3 regions of the Streptomyces sp. NBC_00873 genome follow, and region 2 is predicted to be linked to each of the others. Evidence: riboswitches for the same ligand, from Rfam matches in the RefSeq annotation. Region 2 holds a riboswitch; each other region holds the start of a gene.
What was found. Region 2 has a riboswitch for thiamine pyrophosphate ahead of thiC (phosphomethylpyrimidine synthase ThiC). Riboswitches for the same ligand answer to the same signal wherever they lie in the genome.
Positions count from the first base shown of each region.

Region 1 (6,943 bases), 2.1 Mb from region 2:
TCGTCCGTGACGGCGTCCGTGCGCCACGTACGCGCGGAGCCCGTCCGGGAGGTGTCGATCAGCACACGGCGCTGGGTGACGGCGGCCCTCAGGTCGTAGTTGTTGTAGTCGCCGTAGACCGGGATGTCCATGTCGACGTCGATGGGGTAGGACCAGGCGTGCCGCTGTGCGCTGGTACGCCCGCCCGTCGTGGTCGTCACCGTGGTGGCGCCGTGGTCGCGCTGGTGCATCGTCTGCTGCTGCCCGGTCCTGGAGACCGTGTCCGTGTTGGTGTACGCGAATTCCTGCTCGACGGTGGTGGTGACCCGGCCCTTCGAGGTCTCGACATAGCCCGAGATCTTCCAGGAGCGGCCGGTCGACACGGAGACGTCCGTGGAGCCGTCCTTGCCCGGGGTCTGGACGGTCTTCACGACCGGGGTGTGGCTGAGCGTGTTGGTGGTCACCTTGCCGCTCGTGCGGGACGCGTGCGCGTCCGTGTCGAGGAAGAGCGAACCGTCGACGGTCCAGCCGTCGGCCGCACCGTACGGGGTGATGCTGATGGCGTGCGGCTTGCCGTCGGCCAGCAGACCCGCGAAGGGGGTGAGGTCGATGTCGTACGCCTCGGTCTTGAACTGGTCGATGGCCGGGATCGGGCGCCACAGGGTCGGCACGATGCCGCCGGAGTACACCACGGGGTACGGCTGGGCGAGACCGGCGGGCTGTCCGTCCACCGCGACCTGCACCTCACGGTAGGGGCCGCCGCCGCAGAGGTAGTCCGGAGCGGTTTCCGCCAGGTCGCTGGGGACCGCGTCGAACCACTGCTCGTCGCAGCCGCCCCCACGTGCGTAGACCTCCAGGCGCGCGCGGGTCAGATTGCGCGGGAAGGTGACCTCGGTGCGGGTGGAGCCGCCCTTGCCGACGTTCATCCAGGGGGCGCCGGTGGAGCCGGTGTTACCGAGCGGGACGATGCGGTCGGCCGTGGTGGCGGCCGGGTGACGCTTGTCGGCCTGGTAGTACGTGATCTTCAGGTTGATCTTGTACACGCCGGTGTACGTGTCGTTGACGACATTGCCCAGTTCGAGCTGGAGCTTCTGCGGGTCCTTGAGGAGCGGCGCGAAGTCGGTGATGTCCTTGGCGACGTGCCAGCTGATGCCGTCGTCGTCGGGCTCGGCGGTGCTGGTGCGGAAGACCTCCGCGCCACCGATGAAGACCGCGGCGAGGCGGTCGTACTGACGCCCCTTCACGCTGCCCGACCAGTCGAGGACGACCTTGTTCCACGGACCCTTGCACGTCTCGGGCGGGGTGAGCGTGGTGGTGTACGGCGGTCCGCCGAGGGTGTAGCCGAAGTCGTGGTCGACGGCCGTCACCGAGCAGTGCTTGGTGTCCGGGCGGGAAACCGGCGGCAGCGCGTCGATCGGGTCCTGGTAGTCGACAGCCGGGTTGGAACCGGGCTGGGGAGCGGTGCCCGCGTACGCCGGGGCGGCGAGTGCGCCTCCGACGAGGGCGATCGACGCCGAGGCCATGGAGATTCCGCGCAGCGCGCGGGCCCATCTGTGTCGAAACATGCGCATCCTTTGAAGAGATATGAAATGAGCACTCTAAAAGATGCACAGTGCACTAACTTTTATCCCCGCCCAAGGGGTTGTCCACATAGCGGACGTCAACGTTCGTTGCCCGTACGCCTACTGACGAGTCGCCGACTTCAGCGGTACGGACGGGTCACCGGCCCGCTCCGGATCGAGCCGCACCCCCGCCTCGATGAGCTTGCGCCCCTGCGCCAGATCGCGCGGCCGGCCCACGGCGAGGACCGCGACCAGGACGCCGTCGCGCAGCCAGCACACCGACCAGGCGGGGTTGGCGGGATCGCCGCGCCACAGCAGGGTGTCGGCGCTCCCGTGGTGACCCGCGTACTGCACGAACCGGTCGAACTGCTCGGACCAGAAGTACGGCACGGGGTCGTACGTCAGCGGCGCGGGGTCACCGTCGGCAGCGGCGCCGATGATGTTGGCGGCGGCGGTCCGCGGGCCCTGGAGGGCGTTGTCCCAGTGGTGGACGAGAAGGCGTTCGCCGTACCGGGCGGAGGGGAACGAGGCGCAGTCACCGACCGCGTACACATCGGGGAGCGAGGCGTGCAGCGCCCCGTCGGCGGTCACCGATCCGTCGGGGCCGAGCGCGATGCCGGAGCCGGCCAGCCAGCCGGTGGCGGGCCGTGCGCCGATTCCGACGACGACCGCTCCGGCCGGGATCGTGCGGCCGTCCGCGAGGATCACCCGGCCGGGTTCGATGCGGGCGACCCGGGCTCCGGTGAGGAGTTCGGCGCCGCTCTCGGCGTACCAGGCGGTCATCGGGGCGGCGACCTCGGCGGGCATGGCGCCCGCGAGGGGCCGGTCGGCGGCCTCGACGACGGTGACCTCGCAGCCCGCGGCGCGGGCCGCGGTGGCGAACTCGGCGCCGATCCAGCCCGCGCCGACGACCACGACGCCGTGCTGCTCGTCGAGGACGGGGCGCAGCCGCGCCGCGTCGTCGAGGGTGCGCAGCAGATGGACGCCGGGAACGCCCTCGGCGCCGGGCAGGACGACCGGTTCGGCGCCGGTCGCGATCACCAGCACGTCGTAGGGCACGGGTCCCGACGGGGTGTCCAGCTCATGCGCGCCGGGGCGCACACCGGTGACTTCGCGGCCCAGTTGCAGATCGATGTCCAGTGCATCGAAATCGACGTCGAAGGCGGAGTCCTCGGCCTTGCCGAGCAGCACCCCTTTGGACAGCGGCGGCCGGTCGTAGGGCTGGTGGGGTTCGGCGCCGATCAGGGTGACCGGGCCGGTGAAGCCCTGTTCCCGCAGGGCCACCGCGGTCTGCACACCGGCCATGCCCGCACCGACGATGACGATACGGCGCTCGGTCCGCCGGTCCGGCTGCTCAGTCTGCTGCTCGCTCACCTGTCCACCCTAGACCGACCGGCGATTGAGGGGGGCGGCGTCACGGGGCTGGGGCACGCACCTCGCGGCGTTGTCGTCCATCACCATGTTCCCTAAGCTCTCGGCTTCGCTCGAGCAGGGGAGGCCCCATTCGCCATGGCTCAATCCTCCGCCTTGCGATGCACGCACCCCAGCCCCTGCTTCACCCACCCCCCAATTGCCGGTCGGCCTTAAACACCTGACGGTCCGTCAGCTAGACAGTTCCTCGACCACGCTCGTCCCGCTGCCCTCCTGCGACTCCCACTCCCACCGCTCGTCCAGCCGTACGCGGCCGTCCGCGAGGTCGACGACGGTGGAGAGGCAGTGTCCGGAGGATGTCGTTCCGTCCTGCTTCAACTGGACGGAGGGGGCACCTCCCATGCCTTTGAGGCCATGGGGGAGGAAGTCGAGTCGATCGGCGGTCCTGGTGCCGACGAGATGGCCCCGGACCACGTCGCCGCCCGCGTACTCGGCCCAGATCCGGCCGTCCTCCTCGTGGTACGTGAAGCGGGTACGGGTGCCGACCTGGCCCGGCGCCTGGTCGGCGACCGGCGAGAGGACGAGTCCGTCGAGCGAACGGGCCACGATGGCTGCTCCCTTACAGGGGCCGGGGGGACGGGGTCTAGGGTGGCCACCGTAAGACACTCGCGGGAGCCCGGACGCACCGGGCTGAGAGGGAGGCTGAGCGGCCTCCGACCGTACGAACCTGATCCGGGTCATGCCGGCGAAGGGAGGGGCTGGACGCCCATGCGTTCTTCCGGGAACACATCCGTATGCGCACAAGGATCCGACGTCCTCGTCATCGGGGGCGGGATCATCGGTCTGGTGACCGCCTGGCGGGCTGCGCAGCGCGGTCTGCGCACCGCGGTCGTCGACCCCGAACCGGGCGGCGGGGCCGCCCAGGTCGCGGCCGGGATGCTCGCCGCCGTCACCGAACTCCACTACGGCGAGCAGATGCTGCTCGGCCTCAATGTCGCGTCCGCCGCGCGCTACCCGGCCTTCGCGGCCGAACTGGAGGCGGCGAGCGGCCAGGACATCGGCTTCCGCGCCTGCGGCACCCTGGCGGTCGCCCTGGACTCCGACGACCGCGCCCATCTGCGGGAGCTGCATCTGCTGCAGCAGCGTTCGGGGTTGGAGTCGGAGTGGCTCACCGGCCGTGAGTGCCGCCGGCTGGAGCCCATGCTGGCGCCGGGCGTGCGCGGCGGTCTGCGGGTCGACGGCGACCACCAGGTCGATCCCCGCCGACTGGCCGCCGCTCTGCTGACGGCCTGCGAACGGGCCGGGGTGGTCTTCCACCGCGACTGGGTGGAACGCCTCAGGGTGGCACGGGACCGGGCCGCCGGAGCCGTACTCGCGGCCGGTACGGAGCTGGCCGCCGACCAGGTCGTACTCGCCGCGGGCAGCCTCAGCGGGCGGCTCGCCGGGCTGCCGGACGAGGTCGTTCCCCCGGTGCGGCCCGTGAAGGGACAGGTGCTCCGGCTGACCGTGCCCGCCGCTTACGCACCGTTCCTCACCCGCACCGTGCGGGCCGTGGTCCGGGGCAGCCACGTCTATCTCGTCCCGCGCGAGAACGGCGAGCTCGTCGTCGGCGCGACCAGCGAGGAGATGGGCTGGGACACCACCGTCACGGCGGGCGGGGTGTACGAGCTGCTGCGCGACGCCCACGAGCTGGTGCCCGGCATCACCGAACTGCCGCTCACCGAGACCCGGGCCGGCCTTCGCCCCGCCTCCCCCGACAACGCCCCGCTGCTCGGCCCCACCACCCTGCCAGGCCTCCACCTCGCCACCGGCCACCACCGCAACGGCGTGCTGCTCACCCCCGTCACCGGTGACGCCATGGCCGAGCTGCTGACCACCGGCGAGCTGCCCCCCGTGGCCCACCCCTTCGCCCCGGAACGATTCGCACCCGCCCCCGTACCGCCCTCCGCCTCCGTACGTCAGGAGCAGCCCGCATGACCGACTCCCTTCCGCTCACCGTCTCCGTGAACGGCGATCCTCGTCCGATCGCCGCGGGCACCACCCTGGAGACCCTTGTGGCGACTCTGACGGCGGCGCCCTCCGGGGTCGCCGCGGCCCTCAACGAGACCGTCGTCCCGCGCAGCCGCTGGTCGGCCGCCGCCCTCGCCGACGGCGACCGGATCGAAGTCCTCACCGCGGTCCAGGGAGGCTGACCATGTCCGACGATCTCTTCACCCTCGGCGGCACCACGTTCGGCTCCCGGCTGATCATGGGAACGGGAGGGGCGCCCAGCCTCGACGTGCTCGAACGCTCCCTGACAGCGTCCGGCACCGAGCTGACCACCGTCGCGATGCGCCGCCTCGACCCGACCGTGCAGGGCTCGGTCCTCTCCGTCCTCGAACGCCTCTCGATCCGCGTCCTGCCGAACACGGCGGGCTGCTTCACCGCGGGCGAGGCCGTGCTGACCGCCCGGCTGGCCCGCGAGGCGCTGAGCACCGACTGGATCAAGCTGGAGGTCGTGGCCGACGAGCGGACTCTGCTGCCCGACCCGGTCGAGCTGCTGGACGCCGCGGAGATCCTCGTGGACGACGGGTTCACCGTCCTGCCGTACACCAGCGACGACCCGGTGCTCGCCCGGAAACTGGAGGACGTGGGATGCGCGGCGATCATGCCGCTCGGCTCCCCCATCGGCTCCGGGCTGGGCATCCGCAATCCGCACAACTTCCAGCTGATCGTCGAGCAGGCCCGGGTGCCGGTCATTCTCGACGCGGGCGCCGGGACCGCATCGGACGCGGCCCTCGCGATGGAGCTGGGGTGCGCGGCGGTGATGCTGGCGTCGGCGGTGACCCGGGCGCAGGAGCCCGAGCTGATGGCGGCGGCGATGCGGCACGCGGTGGACGGCGGGCGGCTGGCGTACCGCGCGGGCCGGATCCCGCGGCGCCACTTCGCCGAGGCCTCCTCACCGGTGGAGGGCCGGGCGGTGCTGGACCCGGAGCGGCCGGCGTTCTGAGCGCGCGTCCCCGGGTCCGTACGCTGCTGAGACCGACCGGCAATGGGGGGGGTGGGTGAAGGAGCGGGGCTGGGGTGCGTGCATCGCAAGGCGGAGGATTGAGCCATGGCGAATGGGGCCTCCCCTGCTCGAGCGAAGCCGAGAGCTTAGGGAACATGGTGATGGACGACAACACCGCGAGGTACGCGCCCCAGCCCCGTGACGCCGCCCCCCAATCGCCGGTCGGTCTGAAGTGCATGTCCCTGTCACGGCTCGGCTGCAGTACGGCCCCGGGATCGCCCCGGCCCGTCGGTCGTGTCCGCGGTGGCTCGTAGACTCGCTTGCGTGGATACGACCCTCCAGGACCCTCTTGTCGGGCAGCTGCTCGACGGCCGCTACCGCGTCGATGCCCGCATCGCCGTGGGCGGCATGGCCACGGTCTACCGGGCCGTGGACACCCGGCTCGACCGGGTGCTCGCCCTCAAGGTGATGCACCCGGCGCTCGCCACGGACGCCTCGTTCGTCGAGCGCTTCATCCGCGAGGCCAAGTCGGTGGCCAGGCTCGCCCACGCCAATGTGGTCGCGGTCTTCGACCAGGGTGCCCAGGGGGCGTACGTCTACCTGGCGATGGAGTACGTCGCGGGCTGCACGCTGCGCGACGTCCTGCGTGAGCGCGGCGCCCTGCAGCCGCGGGCCGCCCTGGACATCCTGGAGCCGGTCCTCGCCGCACTCGGTGCCGCGCACCGGGCGGGGTTCGTGCACCGCGACATGAAGCCGGAGAACGTCCTGATAGGGGACGACGGCCGGGTGAAGGTCGCGGATTTCGGTCTCGTACGGGCTGTGGGCGCCGTCACGAACACCACCGGATCCGTCCTGGGCACCGTCTCCTACCTCGCCCCCGAGCAGATCGAGCACGGCACGGCGGACACCCGCGCCGATGTGTACGCCTGCGGTGTCGTGCTGTACGAGATGCTGACGGGCGCCAAGCCGCACACCGGCGACTCCCCCGCCCAGGTCATCTACCAGCACCTCAACGAGGACGTCCCGGCCCCCTCGGCCGTCG
Region 1 is NZ_CP108803.1:6,724,538-6,731,480, reverse strand. Features, by position in the region: gene OH809_RS31070 (peptide-N4-asparagine amidase) at 1-1,544, opposite strand, end outside; gene OH809_RS31065 (NAD(P)/FAD-dependent oxidoreductase) at 1,662-2,915, opposite strand; gene OH809_RS31060 (hypothetical protein) at 3,144-3,518, opposite strand; TPP riboswitch at 3,571-3,683, shown strand; gene thiO (glycine oxidase ThiO) at 3,681-4,889, shown strand; gene thiS (sulfur carrier protein ThiS) at 4,886-5,104, shown strand; gene OH809_RS31045 (thiazole synthase) at 5,107-5,901, shown strand; gene pknB (Stk1 family PASTA domain-containing Ser/Thr kinase) at 6,226-6,943, shown strand, end outside.
Region 1: another riboswitch for thiamine pyrophosphate. It lies ahead of thiO (glycine oxidase ThiO); the one in region 2 lies ahead of thiC (phosphomethylpyrimidine synthase ThiC).

Region 2 (6,943 bases):
CTCCGCACCTGCTGGCCGAGGACCGACCCGAGTACGAGCGGATCCTCGGCGACGCGCTGCGTCACGCTCACGAACGACCGGATCTCGCCGGAGTCGGCGAACGGCTCAACGCGGAACAGCTGCGTACCATGGCACTGAACGCCACGGCGCTGATCACCACGGCGGCGGCCACCGAGTACGACCACTATGTGAAGGCCCGCGAAGAGCTGCGCGGACCGGCCACCGACTCCGCCCAGGGCTCGGGCCTCGGCTCCGACGCAGACGATCCGGACCGGCCGGGCGCCGGGATAGGGGCGGTCGTCACGGTCCTGGCGCCGATGCTCGCGGGCACCGCCGCACTGATCTTCCTGCTGGTCGGCTATCTGCTGAAGATGCTCAGCCGGCCCCCCTCGTTCGCCGACACCATGGTCGCCGCCGGGTGGTTCTTCGCGGCGGCGACGGCGGCCGCGATACTGGTCGCCGCCGTCGGACTGCTCATCACGGCGCTGCGCAACGGATCGACCGCGCTGCCCGCCGAGGATGCCGAGGACGAACTGCCGGAGGAGGTGGCGCGCGCAAGGGAGGCCTGGCGTCATGCGCTGCTGGAGCGCGGCATCCTGCCGTTCCTGCGCGATGCACTCGTCGATCCCACCGCAGGCGCCGCGTCGCGCACACCGCACCCGTCGGCCAACCGCATCCCGAAGATCGGCTACAGCAGACCGGACTTCACGGGGCCGGACGAGGGGCCTGCGGCGGGCCCCCGCCCGTCGTTCACGAGCCCGGACTTCACCAGCCCGGACTTCGGCGGCCCGGAACACGAACCGGACTGACCGGCCGCCGCGGCCCGGCCTGCCTCGTGAGCGGTGGGGAATCACCAGCCGGCGGCGCCACGGGCCGTGGGATCAGCACCCCTCGGCTCACCAAGAATCGTGGCCTGCAGCATGTCCGTGCCCGCCGGACAGCGCAGGTCAGGGACATCCCGCGCGAAGAGCTCTACAACGTGCGCCGTCGCCACGGGATCGTCGCCCGCCGCACCGGGCTCCAGTGGCTTCCCGTACTCCCGGTCGCACCGACAGCCGTGCGGTACGCCGTACAAAGAAGTGCACCGCTCCGGGACAGGTCTCACAGTCTCCCGGCTCAGAGCACCTTGAGGTCGGGCAGGTAGTCCACCTTCACATCCACGCAGACGACGTTCCCTGACGCCGACCGCCCCACCCAGACGGGATAGGTGCCGTCCCCACACGTCGCGAACGCCATCAGATCGGCAGCCGAGGTCTCGTCCGCCGTCCGCAGGATGTACATGGAATCGGAGAGATGCTCTCCGGCTTCCGGATCGCCCTCGATCAACGCCCGTTCGAAGAGCGTCCGCAAGGGCTCCCAGGCCGCGGCGTCGGCGAAGCAGCCGGTGGCGCCGTCCGTGCTGAATCCATACGCCTCGCCGTCCCCGAGCAGCCGGACATCGTCGTCCGTACCCAGGGCCATTTCCCAGGACACGACAAGAGCGTCACTCACCCGCAGCCGAACGACAGTTGTGTCCGTACGGGTCACCCAGCCGCCGGTCCACTCGCAGTCGTACCCGACGCTGACCCGCGCCTCTTCGAGTACGTACTCGCCGGGCGGGACGGTGACCGTAATTCTCGGCCCCTCGTCGTTTCCGGGACAGTCGACGGCCAGCAGGCCGCCGGGCACGCGGAGTGTCCCGCATGGGCTCGGCTCCAGGACCGTCATTACGGGGAAGTCACGGGTGGACATGCGCGTACCGGGCCGGAACAAGGCGTCCAGGTGGCCGGGACCGGCCGGTCGGGGAGGTCGCCATGCGTCCTCCGGCCGGCCGATGGCTCTCCCCTCGGGCGCCTCCGCGTTCCGGAACACCAGTGGCCCGGCCAGTCCCTGCTGCTCGGCGGAGAAGAGCGGCCAGTCGGCGAACCCGGGCACGGCCAACCACTGCTGCTCCTCGGTGACATCGGCCAGGGTGTCGAATCTGGAACCCGCGTCCCCCTGGGGCTCCCACGAGGTCCTTCCCCGGCGGCCCGGATGCATGCGCAGCTTCGTCCGCGCGCAGGTGCGGTCGAACTCCGGCATGTCCGGCCCGGCATAGAGCCAGCTCTCCACCTGACGGTGGAACAGCCGGTCGTCGAGGAGGCGCAGCTCCAGCCGATGTGTACGCCGGCCCTGCTCGTCGTACAGCCACACACCCGTGTAGTGGTCCTGCCAGGACACCAGACGGACCTCGACCGGCTCGTTCCGTCCTGTGATCCAGTACGCGACGGCATACGGCAATCCGGCCGAGTCCCGGTCCGTCGCCGCCTCGGGGGTCAGCGGCCTCCACAGCGCACGCGCGGCGAGATCCCACCCCTCCGCATAGGAGACCAGAACAACCGATTCCACGTCACTCACCCCTGCGTCTCCGCTTCCGGCCTGCACACGCGAGAAACGTAACGGCTCCCACCGACACCCGGCGGGTGGCCTGTGGAGCGGCCCGCGCGTCCCCCGGCGGCTTCCGGGGGGCGTGGGCCGTTCCGGTACGGCGTGCTCAGTCGGTGAGCGGGAGGTACACCCGGTTGCCCGCGGCCGCGAACTCCGCCGACTTCTTCATCATGCCCTCGGCGATCTCGGCCTCGGTCGCCGCGGGCTCGTCGCCGCCGAACTGCTCCGAGATGCTTCGGCTGATCTTCATCGAGCAGAACTTCGGGCCGCACATCGAGCAGAAGTGGGCCGTCTTCGCCGGCTCGGCCGGCAGCGTCTCGTCGTGGAACTCCCGTGCCGTGTCCGGGTCGAGTGCCAGGTTGAACTGGTCCTCCCAGCGGAACTCGAACCGCGCGTCCGACAGCGCGTCGTCCCAGTCCTGCGCCCCCGGGTGCCCCTTGGCGAGGTCCGCAGCGTGGGCCGCGATCTTGTAGGTGATGACGCCCGTCTTCACGTCGTCCCGGTTGGGCAGGCCCAGGTGCTCCTTGGGCGTGACGTAACAGAGCATCGCCGTCCCCCACCAGGCGATCATCGCCGCGCCGATGCCCGAGGTGATGTGGTCGTACGCCGGGGCGATATCGGTGGTCAGCGGGCCGAGCGTGTAGAACGGTGCCTCCTCGCAGATCTCCTGCTGGAGGTCGATGTTCTCCTTGATCTTGTGCATCGGGACATGGCCCGGGCCCTCGATCATGGTCTGGACGCCGAACCGCTTGGCGACCGAGTTGAGCTCGCCCAGCGTGCGCAGTTCGGCGAACTGCGCCTCGTCGTTGGCGTCGGCGATCGAGCCGGGGCGCAGTCCGTCGCCCAGCGAGTACGTCACGTCGTACGTCGCGAGGATCTCGCAGAGCTCCTCGAAGTTCTCGTACAGGAACGATTCCTTGTGGTGCGCCAGGCACCACGCGGCCATGATCGACCCGCCGCGGGAAACGATCCCGGTCTTGCGCCGGGCGGTGAGCGGGACATACGGCAGCCGCACGCCGGCGTGGACCGTCATGTAGTCGACGCCCTGCTCGGCCTGCTCGATCACAGTGTCCTTGTAGATCTCCCAGGTCAGCTCCTCCGCCCTGCCGTCGACCTTTTCGAGTGCCTGGTAGAGGGGCACGGTGCCGATCGGCACGGGGGAGTTGCGCAGCACCCACTCGCGGGTGGTGTGAATGTTGCGGCCGGTGGAGAGATCCATGACCGTGTCGGCGCCCCACCGCGTCGCCCAGGTCATCTTCTCGACCTCCTCCTCGATGGAGGAAGTGACCGCGGAGTTGCCGATGTTGGCGTTGACCTTCACCAGGAACCGCTTGCCGATGATCATCGGCTCGGTCTCCGGGTGGTTGACGTTGGCCGGCAGGACCGCCCGGCCGGCCGCGATCTCCTTGCGTACGACCTCGGGTTCGACGTTCTCCCGGATCGCCACGTACTCCATCTCCGGGGTGATCTCGCCCCGGCGGGCGTACACGAGCTGGGTGACGGGCTGCCCGTCGCGGCTGCGGCGCGGACGGCGCGGACGGCCGGGGAAGACGGCGTCGAGGTTACGCAGTCCGCCGCGCGGCGAGGTGTGCTTGAGCCCGTCGTCCTCGGGGCGGACGGGGCGGCCCACGTACTCCTCCGTGTCGCCGCGGGCGGTGATCCAGTTCTCCCGCAGGGGTGCAAGACCGCGCCGTACGTCGGTTTCGGTGGCGGGATCGGTGTACGGCCCCGACGTGTCGTACAGCGTCACGGTCTTGCCGTTGGTGAGGTGCACCTTTCGGACCGGCACCTGGATGTCCGGGCGCGAGCCCTGGACGTATCCCTTGTGCCAGCCGATGGACGTGCCGGCCTCGTCGCTCTGGTTCGAGGCAGGCGTGCGTGCGTCCGATGTGGTCATGAGACCTACTCCCTACGCCGGCATTACCCGGTAACAGGTTCGGCGGTCGGCGCAGCCTGTCCCGTACGGATGTACGGATATCAGCGCCCTCTCAGCCCGGTGCTCCGAGCTCCCGCGTGTGCAAAGGTGCCACCACGCTATCGCCTGTTCCGGCGTGCTGGACAGAGGGCCTGTTCCTTCTTGCGATGATCGACCGGTGACGTCCCTTCAGAGCGCCCCCGGATCGCAGAGCCATCAGCACGGGCATTCGCACAGCCACGGCCCTGCTGCGCCGGTCTCCACACATCTGCGCAAGGTCATCGCGGCCGTACTGATCCCGTTCGCCACCGCGGTCGTTGTCGGCCTGGTGGTTCTCTGGCCGGGCGGTGCGCCCGCGCACGAGCGCACCGGTGTCGGTTTCGACCGGCAGAGCCAGCAGGGCAAGGTGGTGAGCGTCGACAAGGTCGACTGCAATGACGTGAATGCCGCGCAGACGCCGGTCACGGGCGGCACCACGACGCCATCGGGGGACACGGGCGCCGGTCAGGAACCGGGGCTGTGCGGGAAGGCCACGGTCGAGGTGACGACCGGGCACGACAAGGGGCGCACGTTCGTCGAGATCGTTCAGCCCGACGCCCCTCGGCAGTTGCGCGAGGGTCAGGGCGTGATCGTGGCGTACGCCCCCGACGCACCCCATGACCTGCAGTACTCCGTGACGGATGTGAACCGGACGTTCCCGATGGCGCTGCTGGCCGGGCTCTTTGCTCTCGCAGTGGTCGTCGTCGGCAGAATGCGCGGGTTGATGGCGCTGGTCGCGCTCGCGGTGTCGTTCGCCGTACTGACCCTGTTCATCCTCCCCGCGATCCTTCAGGGGTCGAATCCGCTGCTCGTCGCGGTCGTCGGTGCCAGCGCGATCATGCTCATCGCGCTCTACATGTGTCATGGCCTGACCGCACGTACCTCGGTCGCGGTCATCGGCACGCTGATCTCATTGCTGCTGATCGGGCTGCTCGGTTCGCTCTTCATCGGCTGGGCGAGCCTGACGGGGAACACCGACGACAGCACCGGTCTGATCCACGGCCTCTACCCGCACATCGACATGAGCGGCCTGCTGCTGGCCGGCGTCATCATCGGTTCGCTCGGTGTGCTCGACGACGTGACGGTCACCCAGACGTCGGCGGTCTGGGAGCTGCACCAGGCGGACCCGACCATGGGTGCGCGAAAGCTGTACCGGGCAGGGATCAGGATCGGTCGCGACCACATCGCCTCGGTGGTCAATACGCTGGTGCTCGCCTACGCAGGCGCCGCGCTTCCCCTCCTGCTGCTGTTCTCGATCGCGCAGAGCAGCGTGGGGACGGTGGCCAACAGCGAGCTCGTGGCGGAGGAGATCGTCCGGACGCTGGTCGGCTCGATCGGACTGGTCGCCTCGGTGCCGGTGACGACGGTGCTCGCGGCAATGGTCGTCTCCGCGGACCGCACAGGGCTCGGCGCGGAAGCAGGAGCTTCGGCGCCCGTACGGGGCGGGAGGGGCCGGCGTCGCAGGGCGAGGCATTGAGCACCTCGACGCGGAGCACATATCACCCGTTCGGCAGATACGGCGTTCGATCGGCCGGTAGGCCGTCCGCGCAGTTCTTCCTCAGCCGGCGTTCTGTTCCTTGGCCAGGATCCGGCCGAGCGCCTCTTCCAGGCTGCCCTCGAAGTCACTCAGCGTGCACTCCTGCCCCAGGGGCACGAGCTTGTCCGTGCGGTCGAGAAACGCAACGAGTGGCGCTGTCCCGGCCCTGAACAGGGCGCGATCCGTCCCGACCTGCAGCCGGATGTGTACGTCGGAGAGTCCCTCGGGCTCCGTGGGGCTGATGTGCACATCGCCGTCGCCGCTGGGGCTGTTGAGGCCGTCCAGCAGCAGCTCACGGCCGAAAGCCCAGGTGACGGGGGCGTCGCCGGGCAGGTGGAAGGTCATCCGGATCGCATACGGATCGCACACCTCGTACCGGAGTTCCACCGGGATACGGAATGAGAGCTCCTCGGAAACGAGAAAGCTCATCATGACCTCAGCTTGAACCGACTCGCGCATCGTCCAACCCCGCAGTAGTTGAATCTGGCCAGGAATGATCCCCCATGGCCCTATTGACGCCATCGTGGTGCACGCGATAGCAGATCACAAGGAGTGATTTTTCAGATACTGATAGAGAACACGAACGAACGCAAGAGGCTTGCCACTTCGCCACGTAGTCGTTCGACTGCGGGGAGCAATCGATCTTCCTGGTCGAGAGGCATGGAAATCGCCATGGCGGCTGCAGTGAATCCGGCCGTGATCGGGATGGCCGCGCAGACCGTCCCCAGGGCGTACTCCTGTCGCTCGATGACAGGTTCCACTCGCTCCAACGACCTCAAACGCTCAAGAAGCGCCGGTCGGTCCCGCACCGAATAGCGGGTGAGAGGCCGCACAGGGTGACGGTCCAGATGGTCCTCACGGGCCTTCTCGTCGAGCTGGCTGAGCAGACACTGACCGAGCGCATGGGCATGCCCGGTCTCCCGGAACGAGGCCCACTCGTCCACCGCGGGCGCCGCGGGGGTGTCGGCGACCGCGATGAGTTCGATCTCACCCTCGCGGTAGACGGCGCAGTAGACCGGCGCACCGATGATGTCGCGCCAGCGGGC
Region 2 is NZ_CP108803.1:4,603,324-4,610,266, forward strand. Features, by position in the region: gene OH809_RS21190 (hypothetical protein) at 1-809, shown strand, start outside; gene OH809_RS21195 (DUF4241 domain-containing protein) at 1,117-2,376, opposite strand; gene thiC (phosphomethylpyrimidine synthase ThiC) at 2,513-4,303, opposite strand; TPP riboswitch at 4,296-4,429, opposite strand; gene OH809_RS21205 (YibE/F family protein) at 4,500-5,837, shown strand; gene OH809_RS21210 (SsgA family sporulation/cell division regulator) at 5,919-6,356, opposite strand; gene OH809_RS21215 (IclR family transcriptional regulator) at 6,458-6,943, opposite strand, start outside.

Region 3 (6,943 bases), 1.7 Mb from region 2:
CTGCTCGGCCGTGAGGTTGCCGCCGCGCTGCTGGAAGACCATCTCGGTGGTCCTGTCGCCGCGATCGGTGAACGTGACGGTGACGATCTCGCCCTCGATGTCGTCGGGTGCGGTGGCGTCCTTCAGCGTGAAGACGAGCCGCTCGGGTGCGACCACCTCCCGGTAGACACCGTGGAACGGCATCTCGGTGCCCGGCACCACGACGACCAGGCTCCACCTGCCGCCCGGCCGGACATCCATCGACACCCGGTCGAGCGGCACCTCGGCGTCCCCGCCGTACCAGGCGGCGAAGTGCTCGGGGGTCGTCCAGGCCTCGAAGACGAGTTCCCGCGAGGCGTCGAAAATACGGGTGATGTCGATGCCCTCGCGTGCCGATTCAGTCATGGTCCCTGTCCTTTTCGGAGTCGTTCCGGATCTTCTGAAGCTGCTTGAGGTGTTCCCCGAGGCGGTCGAAACCGCTCTCCCAGAACGTTCTGTAATGGTCCAGCCACTCCGTGGCGTCCGCCAGCGGCGCCGCCTCCAGCCTGCACGGCCGCCACTGCGCCGACCGGCCGCGCGTGATCAGCCCGGCGCGCTCCAGCACCTTCAGATGCCGGGAAACCGCGGGGAGGCTCATGTCGAACGGCTCGGCAAGTTCGGTGACCGTGGCCTCGCCCACGGCCAGCCGCGCGAGGATCGCGCGACGGGTCGGGTCGGCCAGAGCCGCGAAGACGGTGCTGAGCCGGTCCGCTTCAGTCATGCTCCTTAACCACCTCGTTAATTAACCGATGTGTTTAATATAGCGCGGAGCTGCCCCGTCAGCCGCGGCGCGCCGCGCCTAGAACGCCGCGGGTAGTACCACTGTCTCCGACGCGTCGAAGGTCACACCCACCGACGCGCCCTCCTGAGGGGTGTGCCGCAGCGGGCACTCCGCCTCCAGGAGCGGTCCGCTCTCGGGGTGGAGGGTCACGGAGACATGGTTGCCCCGGAAGGTGCGCGCGCCGACCGTGCAGCGCAGCCCTGACTCCGGGGATCCGAGCAGTACGCCCGCCGGACGCACCAGCAGAGCGCACGGGCCCTGCGGCGAGCCCTCCATCACCGGCACCTTTCCCCACGCCGTACCGGCCGCCGCGCCGGTCACCGTCGCGTCCACCACGTTGTCGAAGCCGAGGAACCGGGCGACGAAGGCGGAGGCGGGGCGCTGCCAGACCTCCAACGGGGTGCCCGCCTGGGCGATCCGCCCGTCGCGCATCACGATGACCCGGTCGGCGAGGGCGAAGGCCTCGCCCTGGTCGTGAGTGACGGCGAGCACCGTCGTCCCCAACCGGGCGAACAGGGTGCGCAGTTCGACGACGAGGCGTTCGCGCAGACTGCGGTCCAGCTGGCCGAGCGGCTCGTCCAGCATCAGCAGCTTCGGCCGCGGGGCGAGCGCCCGCGCGAGGGCGACACGCTGCTGTTCGCCGCCGGACAGCGCGGCGACGGCCCGCCGTTCGGCGCCGGGCAAGCCCACCAGTTCGAGGAGTTCGGCGACCCTGCGGTCCTGGTCGCCGCGTGTGACACCGCGCATGCGCAGCCCGAAGGCGACGTTGGCGCCGACGTCCCGGTGCGGAAAGAGCTGATGATCCTGGAACATCAGGCCGAGACCGCGCCGGTGCACCGGAACGCCGGTCTGGTCGACGCCGTCGAGGAGCACCCGGCCGCCGTCCGGCGGGTGCAGTCCGGCGACCACGCGCAACAGGGTCGACTTGCCGCTGCCGCTGGGCCCCAGGACGCAGACGATCTCGTGGTCCGCGACCCTCAGATCCACCGCGTCGAGCGCCGCCCGCTTCCCGAAGAGGACCGTGGCGGATTCCAGTGTCAGCATGTCCAGAACACCCCGAGCATCGTCAGAACTCCCCGGACCGGTCGGGGCGGATACGTTCGAGCAGCAGCAGCGACACCGCGCACACCAGCATCAGAATCGTGCTGAGCGCCATCGCCTGCCCGTAGTTGAGCTCCCCGGACCGTCCCAGCAGCCGCGCCACGGCCACCGGCAGGGTCGGGTTGTCGGGCCGCGCGATGAACACCGTCGCCCCGAACTCGCCGAGCGACACGGCGAACGCGAAGCCCGCCGCGACCAGCACCGCTCTTCGCACCAGCGGCAGATCGACCTCGCGCCAGGCCCGCAGCCGCGACGCCCCGAGCACCGCCGCCGCCTCCCGGAGCCGCCCGTCCACCGCCCGCAGGACCGGCAGCATCGTCCGTACGACAAAGGGAACGCCGACCAGCGCCTGGGCGAGCGGCACCAGGATCCACGAAGTCCGCAGGTCCAGCGGGGGCCTGTCCAGCGTGATCAGAAAACCGAAGCCGACGGTGACGGCGGACACCCCGAGAGGCAGCATCAGCAGCGCGTCGAAACCCCGGGCCAGCCGCCCGGCCAGGGGGGTCCCCCCGGCCGAGTCCGTTCGAGGCTGGGGGAGCGTCAGCGCGGCCGCCGCCAGCCCGCCGACGATCAGCGCGATCACAGTCGCGACCAGCGCGTACTGCATTGAGTTCCCGATCGCTTCGAGAGGTGCGACCAGGAACGTGCTGCCGCTCGCCTCCGCGGACTGCAGGGCGCGGTAGTAGCCGAAGCCGTAGCCGCCGGGGGTGTCCAGCGAACGTTCCACGAGCACACCGAGCGGCAGCAGGATCAACACCAGCACCGTCAGCAGGACCCCGCCGAGCAGCGCCCACTGCCCGGTGCCGCGCGGCCTGCGGGAGGTCTGCGCCGGATCGACCAGCTTCAGCGCCGTTTCCCTGCGCCGCACGGTCCACGCGTGCACGGCCAGGATCGCGCCGACCGCGGCGAACTGAACCAGCGTCAGCACGGCGGCTGTCGAAAGGTCGAGGAGCTGGGCGGTCTGCCGGTAGATCTCGACCTCCAGCGTGGAGTAGGCCGGACCGCCGAGGATCTGTACGACCCCGAAGGAGGTGAACGTGAAGAGGAAGACCATCAGCCCAGCGGCGGCCACCGCGGGCGCGAGGGCCGGCAGAGTGACCCGCCGCCACGCCGCGAACCGCCCGGCGCCCAGCACCCGGGCTGCCTCCTCCTGCCGCGGGTCGAGCTGCGACCACAGTCCGCCGACGGTCCGCACGACGACCGCGTAGTTGAAGAAGACATGGGCGAGCAGGATCGCCCACACCGTGGTGTCGAGACGCACGCCCGCCAGTTCGTCGAGGAAACCGCCGCGCCCCAGCAGCGCCAGGAAGGCCGTCCCCACGACAACGGTCGGCAGGACGAACGGCACGGTGACGACCGCCCGCAGCACCTGCTTGCAGGGGAAGTCGAAGCGGGCGAAGACATACGCACCGGGCAGCGCGATCAACAGGGTCAGCGCGGTCGACGCGAGGGCCTGCCAGGTAGTGAACCAGAGGACGTCGAGGATGTCCGGCCGGGTCAGCACCTCGCCGATCCGGCCGAACTGCCAGGCGCCGTCGGCCTTCAGCCCGCGGCCGACGATCGCGACGACGGGGTAGGCGAAGAACAGCGCGAAGAACGTGACGGGCACGGCCATCAGACCGAGCCGCACCACGCTCCCCCGCCACGCCCCCGCGCGCCGGGGATCCGCGAGCCCGGACCGGGCGCGCGAACCCTTCCCGCCCGCGCCCGGACCGCGTACGGGACTCTTCGCTACTTCACTACGAGCGAGGACCACGACTGGACCCACTGCTCACGGTTCTTGGCGATGGCGTCCGGGGCCACGGTGGTGGGCCTGTCGACCGTAGCGCCGAACTCCGTGAAGAGCTCCGGCAGCTTCGCGTCCTTGGTGACGGGGTTCACGAACATGTTGAGCGGCATGTCCTCCTGGAACTTCTTGCTGATCAGGAAGTCCAGCAGCGCCTTGCCGCCCGCCTCGTTCTTCGCGCCGTTCAGCAGACCGGCGAACTCGATCTGACGGAAGCACGTCCCTGTCGCGACACCGGTCGGAGCCTCGCTCGGCTGCGGCTTCGCGTAGAGCACCTCGACCGGCGGGCTGGAGGCGTACGAGACGACGAGCGGCCGGTCCGCCTTGGCCTTCGTGCCGCCCGCGGACCCGGAGAACTCCTCGTTGTACGCCTGCTCCCAGCCGTCGACCACCTTCACGCCGTTGCTCTTCAGCTTCTTCCAGTAGTCCTGGTATCCGCTCTCGCCGTAGGTGGCGACGGTGCCGAGGAGGAAGCCGAGACCGGGCGACGAGGTCGCGGCGTTCTCGGTGACGAGAAGGTTCTTGTACGCGGGCTTCGCCAGGTCGTCGAAGGTCTTCGGCGGCGCGAGCTTCTTGTCGGCGAAGTACTTCTTGTCGTAGTTGATGCAGATGTCGCCGGTGTCGATCGGAGTGACCCGGTGCTTGGCCGCGTCCAGCTGGGCGTCTGCCGCGACCCGGTCGATGCCCTTCGCCTCGTACGGGGTGAACAGTCCGTTGTCGAGGGCCCGGGAGAGCAGCGTGTTGTCGACGCCGAAGAACACATCACCTCGCGGGGAGCCCTTGGTCAGGATCTCCTGGTTGAGGGCAGCGCCTGCGTCACCGCTCTTCAGCACCTTGACCGTGTAGCCGGTCTCCTGCGTGAACGCCTTCAGCACGTCCTTGGAGGCGTTGAACGAGTCGTGGCTGACAAGGGTCACGGTCTTGGAGCCGGAGCCCTTCGTGTCACCGGCCCCTGACGCCGAGTCGTCGGAACTGCCGCAGCCGGCCAGTGCCGTGACGCCGAGCGCGGCGGCGAGGGCCGTCGCCGCGAGCTGCTTGGTCCCGCGCGTGGTGCGGGTGGTGCTCATTATGAATTCCTCCTGGGTTTGACCAGGAAGAGACGCGGCCCTGCCCTTGGAGAAGCGGGCAGGGCGCAACAGCATGAGTTGATGACCGAACTTCCTACCCGGAATGACCCGGGCGAGGTTCAGAGGGTCTGCGGCCAACCTGTCCTCGGTGCCGCACTCTCAGCGCTGTGGCGCTCCCCTGTCGGAATATGAAGTTGATTTCGGGCCCAGGTTACACGGGCCCTTTCGGCCTCAGCGCTCGGATGCCGCCAGCTGCCCGCAGGCCCCGTCGATCTCCTGGCCGCGGGTGTCCCGCACGGTCACGGGCACTCCGTGGGAGGCGATCGCATCGACGAACGCCTTCTCGTCCTCGGGCCGGGAAGCGGTCCACTTCGAGCCGGGCGTCGGGTTGAGCGGGATCAGGTTGACATGGACGCGCTTGCCTTTGAGGAGTCGGCCGAGCAGGTCACCGCGCCAGGCCTGGTCGTTGATGTCGCGGATCAGCGCGTACTCGATGGAGATCCGACGGCCGGACTTCTCCGCGTACTCCCACGCCGCGTCCAGCACCTCGCGTACCTTCCAGCGCGTGTTCACCGGCACGAGCGTGTCCCGCAGCTCGTCGTCCGGCGCGTGCAGCGAGACGGCGAGGCGGCACTTGAAGCCCTCGTCGGCAAAGCGCAGCATGGCCGGCACCAGGCCCACGGTGGAGACGGTGATGCCGCGCTGCGAAAGACCGAGACCGTCCGGCTCCGGGTCGGTCAGCCGGCGAATCGCGCCAACCACCCTCTTGTAGTTGGCGAGCGGCTCGCCCATGCCCATGAAGACGATGTTGGAGAGCCGCGCGGGCCCGCCCGGAACCTCCCCGTCACGCAACGCCCGCATGCCGTCCACGATCTGGTGGACGATCTCGGCGGTCGACAGGTTGCGGTCCAGACCGGCCTGCCCCGTCGCGCAGAACGGGCAGTTCATCCCGCATCCGGCCTGCGACGAGATGCACATCGTCACCCGCTCCGGGTAGCGCATCAGGACGGACTCGACCAGCGTCCCGTCGTGCAGCTTCCACAGCGTCTTACGGGTGGTGTCGTCGTCGCAGCTGATGTGCCGGACCACGGACATCAGGTCGGGGAACATCGCCTCGGCGAGCTTGTCCCGTGAACCGGCCGGGATGTTGGTCCACTCGGCCGGGTCGTGCGCGTACCGCGCGAAGTAGTGCTGTGACAGCTGCTGCGCGCGGAACGGCTTCTCGCCGATCGCGGCGATGGCTTCCTTGCGCTCGGCGGGCGTGAGGTCGGCGAGGTGCCGCGGCGGCTTCTTGGCTCCGCGGGGCGCGACGAAAGTGAGTTCTCCGGGCTTAGGCATGGTTTCTCCAGTGTCGCAGACACGCCGTGGTGCCAGCAGTCGTCGCCGGCTCAGGCGGGACAGGGTGCGACCGCGCCCGGTCGACGGTGCTCCTTGCCGGTCGCCATTGGCGGCCCCGACGGCCCACAGACGGCCCGGCCGCGCCCGCGGACCGTGACCGATCGCACGACACGCACGTGGTGCGCACAGCAGCCCACCGCCACTTAGAATCGAATATGTGTCCGAAAATCTCTCTCGTCCAGTGACCTGCGCATCGTGCGCGAGTGGCAGGCGTGTCGGCCGGGCGAACAGATCGCACCACCGCCGAGCCGGATGAACGCGGGTGGCGCGCCCCAGACCGACGCCGTCCGCACGGGCGACTGTGGCATGAGCGGACAGAGAACGCGGACGACGCGGCGCGATCAGGCCCTGCGCGCACTTAGGCCGACCGGCAATGGGGGGTGGGTGAAGGAGCGGGGCTGGGGTGCGTGCATCGCAAGGCGGAGGATTGGGCCATGGCGGAGCCAAGGTGATTGACGACAACGCCGCGAGGTGCGTGCCCCAGCCCCGTGACGCCGCCCCTCCAATTGCCGGTCGGCCTTACAGAGGACGGCATCGCGGCTTGCCCGTAGCGCCGGCCTGACAGAAAGCCAAGAGAGCCAGGAGTGCTTTGAGCCACGAGCTGTCGGACCCCGAGGACACGTGTGACGTACCGATCACCGTGCACCGAGCAGCGGGAGCGGGTGGCCGTCGGGTCACGATCCGCGCTCAGACCGCGGGCCTCGCTCACAGCGACGCCGACGTGGTCGAGTTCCTGCGCCGCGCCGGACTGCCGGACGCCGATGACGTGCTGGACGACCCCCGGTGGGTGAA
Region 3 is NZ_CP108803.1:2,869,860-2,876,802, forward strand. Features, by position in the region: gene OH809_RS12780 (SRPBCC domain-containing protein) at 1-384, opposite strand, end outside; gene OH809_RS12785 (ArsR/SmtB family transcription factor) at 377-739, opposite strand; gene OH809_RS12790 (ABC transporter ATP-binding protein) at 818-1,843, opposite strand; gene OH809_RS12795 (ABC transporter permease) at 1,866-3,515, opposite strand; gene OH809_RS12800 (thiamine ABC transporter substrate binding subunit) at 3,632-4,753, opposite strand; TPP riboswitch at 4,827-4,943, opposite strand; gene rlmN (23S rRNA (adenine(2503)-C(2))-methyltransferase RlmN) at 4,985-6,091, opposite strand; gene OH809_RS12810 (DUF6233 domain-containing protein) at 6,404-6,607, shown strand; gene OH809_RS12815 (hypothetical protein) at 6,741-6,943, shown strand, end outside.
Region 3: another riboswitch for thiamine pyrophosphate. It lies ahead of OH809_RS12800 (thiamine ABC transporter substrate binding subunit); the one in region 2 lies ahead of thiC (phosphomethylpyrimidine synthase ThiC).